Linked DNA regions of Acetivibrio cellulolyticus CD2. The protein of the gene in region 2 interacts with the protein of the main gene of each other region in a pairwise test. Links are inferred from orthologs where the notes say so. Each region holds a gene or a part of one and is shown on either strand. Other genes may lie near its edges.

Region 1 (2,892 bases), on a different replicon or contig from region 2:
TATCAATCTTGTAAATACCCCGCCAAGAGTTTCAATACCAAGTGAAAGCGGAGTTACGTCAAGAAGCAGCAAATCTTTAACTTCACCTGTGAGAACTCCAGCCTGTATAGCAGCACCTACAGCAACACATTCGTCAGGATTTATACCTTTGAAAGGCTCCTTGCCAAAATACTTCTTAACGGCTTCCTGAACAGCAGGTATTCTTGAAGAACCACCAACCAATAGAATCTTATCTATTTTGTCTGGACTAAGGTTAGCATCCTGCATTGCACGTCTTGTCGGTTCCATAGTCTTTTCAACAAGATCAGCTGTCAATTCATCAAATTTTGCTCTTGAAATTGTAACATCAAGGTGCTTTGGCCCAGTCGCATCAGCTGTAATAAACGGAAGATTTACGTTTGTTGTTGTAACACCGGATAATTCAATTTTTGCTTTTTCTGCAGCTTCTTTAAGTCTCTGCATAGCCATTTTGTCATTCTTCAAATCTATGCCGTTTTCTCTCTTGAAAGTATCAACAAGGTGATTCATTATTCTTTCGTCAAAATCATCTCCACCAAGTCTATTGTTACCATGTGTTGCCAAAACTTCAAATACTCCGTCACCAATTTCAAGCAAGGATACGTCAAACGTACCTCCACCAAGGTCAAATACAAGTATTTTCTGTTCATGTTCCTTATCAAGGCCATAAGCCAACGCCGCTGCAGTAGGTTCGTTTATTATCCTTAAAACTTCAAGTCCTGCAATTTTACCGGCATCCTTTGTAGCCTGTCTTTGTGCGTCACTGAAATATGCAGGAACTGTTATAACAGCCTGAGACACTTTTTCACCTAAGTAGGCCTCAGCATCAGTCTTAATCTTTTGAAGAATCATTGCTGAGATTTCCTGTGGAGTATAAGAACCGTCGTCTACTTTTACCTTTCTGTCTGTACCCATATCTCTTTTAATGGATATTACTGTCCTCTCAGGGTTTGTAATAGCCTGTCTTTTAGCAACCTGTCCTACAAGTCTTTCACCTGTCTTTGAAAAAGCTACAACTGATGGGGTTGTTCTACCTCCTTCAGAATTTGCTATAACAACAGGTTCTCCACCTTCCATTACCGCCACACATGAGTTTGTGGTTCCTAAGTCTATTCCAATTACCTTAGCCATAATAAAGCCTCCTTCTATTAATATATATTTTTTTACGTTAAATTTCTAGTTTGCTACCTTAACCATACTGTGTCTTATAACTTTGTCCTTAAAAATGTATCCCTTTTGGAACTCTTCTGCTACAACATTTTCTCCATATTGTTCATCATCTATATGTGAAACAGCGTTATGCAGATTTGGATCAAACTCTTTACCTACAGCTTCTATAGCTTCAACATTGAGTTTCTTCATTACATCCTTGAACTGACGGTATACAAGATCTATTCCCTCTTTAAGTGAATTGTCCCCTGCATCGTTGTTTGCCGCCTGAACTGCTCTTTCTATGTTGTCAATTACAGGCAGGAAAGCAGCAACAACATCAATTGTAGCATCTAGATACAAAGCCTCTTTTTCTCTGGCAGTCCTTTTTTTAAAGTTATCAAACTCAGCCGCTGTTCTTTGCAGCATGTTGAAATAATCATCACACTGTTTTGTCTTTTCTTCAAGCTTTGACTTTAATTCTTCAACTTCCTGACTGGAAGCTGAATCTTCTGCCTGATTGCAACCACAACCACAATCGCATTCAGTTTCTGCCCCATCACCAAGACCTTTGTCTAAATACTCATCTTTATTCATATTTTGCTCTTTGTCGTTTTTGAAATTATCTTTCTTCTTCATTGGAATCTGTTAACCCTCCTTTGATTATAAATTCTTATCTCTATTCAAATCCTTGAAGTTTGTACCAATTAATCTATCAATTTCTTCATTTATTTTTCTTCTGACATAATTCATTGCTGCAAGAACCCTTGCATATTCCATTCTTGTTGGTCCAATAATTCCTATCGTTCCAATAACCAAACCGCCTAAATTATAGGTAGCCGTTATCAAGCTGCAATCCTGCATTTCCTCAATCTTGTTTTCTTTACCTATCTGAATATTAATACCACCATTATTATCATCACTGCCTATACTGCTAAGCACTAAAGATAGTATATCCTTTGTATCCATCAGGTTTAAAAATTCTCTTGCCTTAACAACGTCACTAAATTCCGGAAAATTCAATATATTGGTAGTACCATCAAGATATACTTCTGAAGCATCAATTTGATTAATGCATTCGGTCACGCCGTTTAAGATCGGCAACAATAACTCCTGGGATGACCCTATTAAAATCTCAATTTCCCTTATTACTACTATATTAATTTGTTCTAATGTAAGGCCACTTAATTTTTCATTAAAAATGTTTGAAACCCTTATTAAAAACTCGGGAGATACCGTATCCGGTATCTTAACCAAACTATTCTTAACAATCCCTGCATTGGTAACTACAACTACCAGTGCACTGCCTCTTTCAATTGGAACAACCTGAACAGCTTTTAAAACACTGTTTTTTCTTTCAGGTGTTGCTGCCATTGAGGTGTATTTCGTAAAACGTGACATGGTAGCAGATGCCTGCCTTAAAAGCTGACTGAGCTCATTGATTTTGGTCTCCATTTCACGCTTAATAGTATTTATCTCCTCAACAGTAAGTTCACAGGCTTTCATCAACTGATCCACATAAAACCTGTATCCCTTATCGGAAGGTATTCTACCAGCTGATGTATGCGGCTGTGTAAGATAACCCATCTCCTCAAGATCCGCCATCTCATTCCTTATTGTAGCAGAACTAAGTCCCAACTCGTGTTTTTTTGAAACTGACCTAGAACCTATAGGTTCAGCGGTACTGATGTAATCGTCGATAATTGCATGCAAAATCAACCTCTT
Region 2 (5,431 bases):
GTCAGATCGAATTATTCGAAGGTGGAGACCATGGGCAAACTGCTGTTTCATCAAGTAAAGGAAACGTAGACGACAAAATTTTTGCCGACCTTTTAGGTGATCATTATCATAATAAGTTATGCGAAGATATAGAGCTTTTAGATATGGCAGGAGACGAATTTGACAAGAAAAAATTACTTAAAGGTGAATTAACGCCTATATTCTTTGGAAGTGCCATGACCAATTTTGGTGTTCAGCCTTTCCTTGAAGAGTTTCTTGCTCTTGCACCAAAGCCTGGTATAAAAAACTCAACTGCTGGCGAAGTTGATCCGGATTGGGACAAATTCACAGCTTTTGTCTTCAAGATACAGGCAAATATGAATCCTGCTCACAGAGACAGGATAGCCTTTATGAGAATATGTTCAGGACGTTTCTCAAGAGGAATGGAAGTAAACCACGTGCAACAGGGTAAGCAAATAAAGCTTTCACAACCTCAGCAATTTATGGCTCAGGAACGTACAATTATTGAAGAGGCGTATGCCGGTGATATAATAGGCGTTTTTGATCCTGGTATTTTCAACATTGGAGATACCCTTTGCGAGGCAAATGGTGACCTAAAATTTGAAGGTATACCTATCTTCCCAGCCGAACATTTTGCAAGAGTCATGTCCACAGATACAATGAAGCGCAAGCAGTTTATAAAAGGAATTAACCAGCTGTCTGAAGAAGGCGCCATACAGGTATTCAAGCAAGTAGATATAGGTATTGAAGCATTAATTATCGGTACCGTAGGAGCACTCCAGTTTGAAGTTCTTGAATACAGACTAAAAAATGAATATGGTGTCGATTTAAGAATTCAACACTTGCCATTTAAACATGCCAGGTGGATTGATGGTTCGGGAATTGATCCAAGGAGCTTTACACTTACCAGTTCTACAATGATAGCAGAGGATGAAAATGAAAGATACGTGCTTCTCTTTGAAAATGAGTGGTCAATACGTTGGGCTGAAGAAAAGAATAGTTCATTAAAGCTTTACGATATCGCAAAAAATGGATAGAACAAATATTAAAGTTCTCTTTGATTAAAAATCAGCATATTAAAATAATTAAAACTCGGTGGCTAAAAGGTGAATGCCCCCGAGTTTTCTATTTTATTGCATTTATTATTTTTTCGACAAGAAAACTGACTATATTTCCCGGGAAATCTCTTTTTTTCAACGACATTTATCCATGATATTAGAGAAATTGTTCCAATCCTTTTCTAAATTCCTGAATACTATACAATTCCTCAACAGTCTGCAATTCTATGCCAAGTTTTAACGATATAGGCTCAAGCATTTGAAATGCCTTTTTCCTCTGGACAACAATAACCTCTGGTATCTGCTTATTCCTTGCTAGCAGGTCAATAAATTCATCACGGAATTCTCCAATATACCCCTCAAAATCAGAAGTCATTTTCATATCCAGCATTACTCCACTTTCAGCTTCAGCAATCATGAACATCAACGGGTAAAAAGGTCTCCCGCTTTCTTTAACCATAGCAGGCGCATTAAAAAAGTCAACTTCCCATACTCCGGTTTTTCTAAGCCTATTATCTTTAATCCTTTTAAGTGCAATTTCATTAACTTTTTCATATTCATTATTGTTTTCTTCCAGGTCAAGGTTTATATACTTATCTTCCCATAACACTTTTTTATTTTCAACCCTGGAGGCCCTTACCAGAATTTTATTTTCGTCTTCAGGTTTTAGCAATTCTTCGTCTTCCCTGCATCTTAAAGCGACATTTACAATCTGTTCTAATGCATAAGCCATATATTTGACTTCACTTTTGCTAATCTGGGATGGAAAGTAATTTGGCTTATAATTTCTAAATTGAGGCCACTGTTTCTTCCCCCTAAATTTCAGCCCTAACTGCTTAATTATATTTAAATCTTCTCTATTTAGACTCTCTCTATCCTCAAAATACATTGTTATACAATTTTGTATATATCCCAAATCATCAAAAGGAACATTAGGATACAAAGTGTCCATATAAGACTTTAATCCGTCATCTCCAACATAAATACTTATTCCAAATACCTGACCAGCATTACCCATAACACAGCAATACCCTATCTCATGTGTATCTATATTCTCTACTCCAAAAATATCAATATCAGCTATCCAGTTCCAGCATTCGGTCTCTTTAAACCTGACAGCTGCCTCATATAAACGTTTCCACTCATCCAGTTCTATCTTTTCACTTTTCAAAATTCTTACCACCTTTATAATTAAGTACAAAGTAAAGTTTTGTCCCATCCTGTAATATATCATATACTTTGTAGTTTAAAAATACTTTACCAAAAATATCTTATTATTTTTATTCTATAGCAATCCAAGTTGTCCTTATCAAAAGGAAGTTCATTAGCGATTTTCAAATCATGCTGCTATACTTGCCCTGTAAATGTAAATAACAGTAAGACCACATTTGCAGCTATTATTATACTTGTTATCAGCCACCCTATCATATTTGTTAAAGGTTTATTTACCAATGATCCCATAAGATCTTTACGTCTGGTAATAAGCAACATTGGAATGATGGCAACAGGAAGAACAAAGCTTAATGTAACCTGGCTTAAAACAAGTGCTTGCATTGGATTGATGCCTAGTGCAATGATAAGCATCCCGGGAAACATGGTTACGAGCCTGGTTACATTATCATTTATATTGAGTCCGACAAAACCCTGCATTATAGTCTGTCCTGCCATAGTTCCTACTGCTGATGAAGAAAGGCCGGATGCGATGAGGGCCAACCCGAAAGCACCGCTTGATGCTGCACCCAATAAAGGCGACAAAGACTGATGTGCCTGCTCAATTGAGTCTACAGCTATTCCGTTTCGAAAAAAAACAGCTGCTGATACAATAACCATTGCTGCATTGACAATAAATGCTATATTCATCGCAATTGTTATATCTATCCTCTCCATTTTCAAATGCTTTATCTTATCTTGCTCTGTTAAATCTTTGTTTCTATGCTGTACAAGCTGAGAATGTAAATAGATTACATGCGGCATAACTGTTGCGCCAAGCATACCAACTGCAATTAGTATTGCATTGCCATTTGGCAGCGATGGAACTAAAAGATGAAGACCTGCTAATGTAAAATCGGGCTTGGCTAAAAACAACTCCATAGTATAGGATATACAAATAACTGCTACAAGAATTGAAATGATAACCTCTACAATACGTTGACCATATTTGCCTATGTAAACAATAAAAAAGGTTAGAATTGCAGTTATCAAGGCAGCATATACCATAGGAATGCGGAACAATAAGTAAAATCCCAAAGTGCCGCCAAGAAATTCTGCCAAATCAGTTGCCATCGCTGCCAGCTCAGCAACCACCCAGAAGCACCAGTTGGTTCTTTTTGAAAATACCTTACTGCACATCTGAGGGAGGTTTTGACCAGTTGCTATTCCAAGTTTTGCTGACATGGATTGCAGGAAAATAGCCATAAGATTACTCCAAAGTATAACCCAGATCAGATTATAATTAAATTTTGATCCCCCACTAATGTTTGTTGCAAAATTTCCAGGATCAATATATGCAACACTAACAATAAAAGCTGGGCCAAGAAACTTAAGTAATGTTTTAACTTTACTTATAAACTTTCCACTGCTTCTAGTTGCAACCCTTCCCACTATTAATTGTTCCCCTTGGGATTCAACTGTTTGAGCATAGCTTTCTTCAAGCACCTTAAGCACCTCTCTTGCACACTTGTTTACTTTAATTGCCCCAAAGATTTTGGGCGACTAATTACTTTAGTCCAGTCTAATTTTGTTTACTTAATCTACAATATGAGTAATAAATAGAATGTGTTACATTTACATAACAGCATTTTTGAAATCAAATAACGACAGGAATTGCAGAAATGAAAAAGGAACCCGTCAAGTTCCTATAAGTGAGAATTTATGAAATTTATTCTTTAGAAAACTGCTCATATTTTTCGAAAATATCAGGATTTTGCTCAAGGAACTTATTAAAGGTGTTGATCTTTTGTAGTGTTGAAGCTGATACAGTATGTTCAATCAGCTCTGTTTCTGTTAAGACATCTTCACAGACTCCCAAACTTTTCAAGAACGACTCAATAACATGATGCCGTTGCAAAAGGAATTTCCCAACTTCCTTACCATCTTCGGTTAAAAGTATAATTCCATATTTTTTATAGTTAAGCAGTCCTAATGCACTTAGCTTTTGAACCATTTTTGTGGCTGATGATGCTGCAACATTTAAGAGCTCAGAAAGTGTATTTATGCGCATATAACCTTCTACAAGGCTGTTCCTGTATATCATCTCCAGATAGTCTTCCATTGCTGAGGTTAAAAGCTTTTTGTTTTGCTCAAGCAGCTGGTAACCGCGAACAGTATGAAATTTAGATACTTCATCCATTCAATCACAACCTTTTTAAAACCAAGGAATAGCTATTCTCTATATTAATTATATTCGGAGCATACTGATTTTATTTTACATATATTATTTTTCATAACTCTTTAAGGAAGGTTACTATTTTGAAACAAGTTGTAATCTCATCATCACAAAGAACTTCTTTGTCTGCTTGTGATGCCTTGGGCAAAACAACAGTTTCAATTATATTTTCAGATATATACTCTTCTGTGAAAAACCAATTACCAATAGCTCTTATTGCTCTTGCATATTGACTTTATATTCCTCGTGAAATTTACCACAGTAATAAATTCATGTCTATGTATTTTTTTAAACGCAATTTCTATTTGCCTTCAAGTTTTTTTATTGTATCCGTATCAAGCTCCTGAATTGCTTTCAACTGACGAATGGCTAATTGATTCAGCAATTTAAGCCTTTCTGATTGTTGTTTACCTTGTTCTATTAATATGGAATTATAACTCTCCATGTTGGCTAAAACCAGCAATTGGTTTAGCGTAGAATAATCTCTAATATTTCCTCCTTTATCAGAATTCTTCTCTCTCCACTGCTTAGCCGTAATTCCGAACAAAGCAACATTCAACACATCTGCTTCACTGGCATATGTCATAGAAATCTGAAATGGCATCAATTCCGGTGGTAGTAATTTTTCCTTTATAGCATCAGTATGAATTCTATAGTTCAATTTGGAAATTTCTCTATTCAAATTCCAACCTAAAGAAAATCTGCTACTTTCATCGCTCTTTAATCTTTTATAATCCTTAATAATATAGAGCTTAAACTCAGCTGATATCCATGATGCAAATTCAAAAGCGATATCAGAGTGAGCAAATGTACCGCCATAACGTCCCGATTTTGAAACAAGACCAATTGCATTCGTCTTTTCTATCCATTTTTGTGGTGATAGTGTAAAAGCATTTGATCCAGCTTGATTTCTAAAGGAGTCGAATTCGACCCCTTTAAATTTGTCATTATGTAGTTTCTCCCATAGACCTAAAAACTCAATAGTATC

What was found. The genes of interacting proteins can lie anywhere in the genome.
Region 1: the proteins of ACECE_RS0223765 (region 2) and grpE interact in binary tests that used the Escherichia coli proteins (3 or more experiments, as listed by UniProt). The link is inferred for Acetivibrio cellulolyticus CD2 from one-to-one orthologs.

The regions. Positions count from the first base shown.
Region 1 is NZ_JH556657.1:238,246-241,137, forward strand. It holds grpE (nucleotide exchange factor GrpE), read right to left. Parts: upstream 1,807-2,892; coding sequence 1,195-1,806; downstream 1-1,194. Other genes in the region: dnaK (molecular chaperone DnaK), read right to left, coding at 1-1,149; hrcA (heat-inducible transcriptional repressor HrcA), read right to left, coding at 1,831-2,892. UniProt on the Escherichia coli protein: Participates actively in the response to hyperosmotic and heat shock by preventing the aggregation of stress-denatured proteins, in association with DnaK and GrpE. It is the nucleotide exchange factor for DnaK and may function as a thermosensor.
Region 2 is NZ_JH556659.1:872,072-877,502, reverse strand. The notes cover bases 1,560-4,400. They hold ACECE_RS0223765 (Nramp family divalent metal transporter), read right to left. Parts: upstream 3,714-4,400; coding sequence 2,406-3,713; downstream 1,560-2,405. Other genes in these bases: ACECE_RS0223760 (metal-dependent transcriptional regulator), read right to left, coding at 3,937-4,400; ACECE_RS0223770 (DUF7309 domain-containing protein), read right to left, coding at 1,560-2,229. In the rest of the region: ACECE_RS0223775 (peptide chain release factor 3), read left to right, coding at 1-1,037; more of ACECE_RS0223770, read right to left, coding at 1,216-1,559; more of ACECE_RS0223760, read right to left, coding at 4,401-4,407; ACECE_RS31375 (hypothetical protein), read left to right, coding at 4,527-4,676; ACECE_RS0223750 (KilA-N domain-containing protein), read right to left, coding at 4,745-5,431. UniProt on the Escherichia coli protein: H(+)-stimulated, divalent metal cation uptake system. Involved in manganese and iron uptake. Can also transport cadmium, cobalt, zinc and to a lesser extent nickel and copper. Involved in response to reactive oxygen.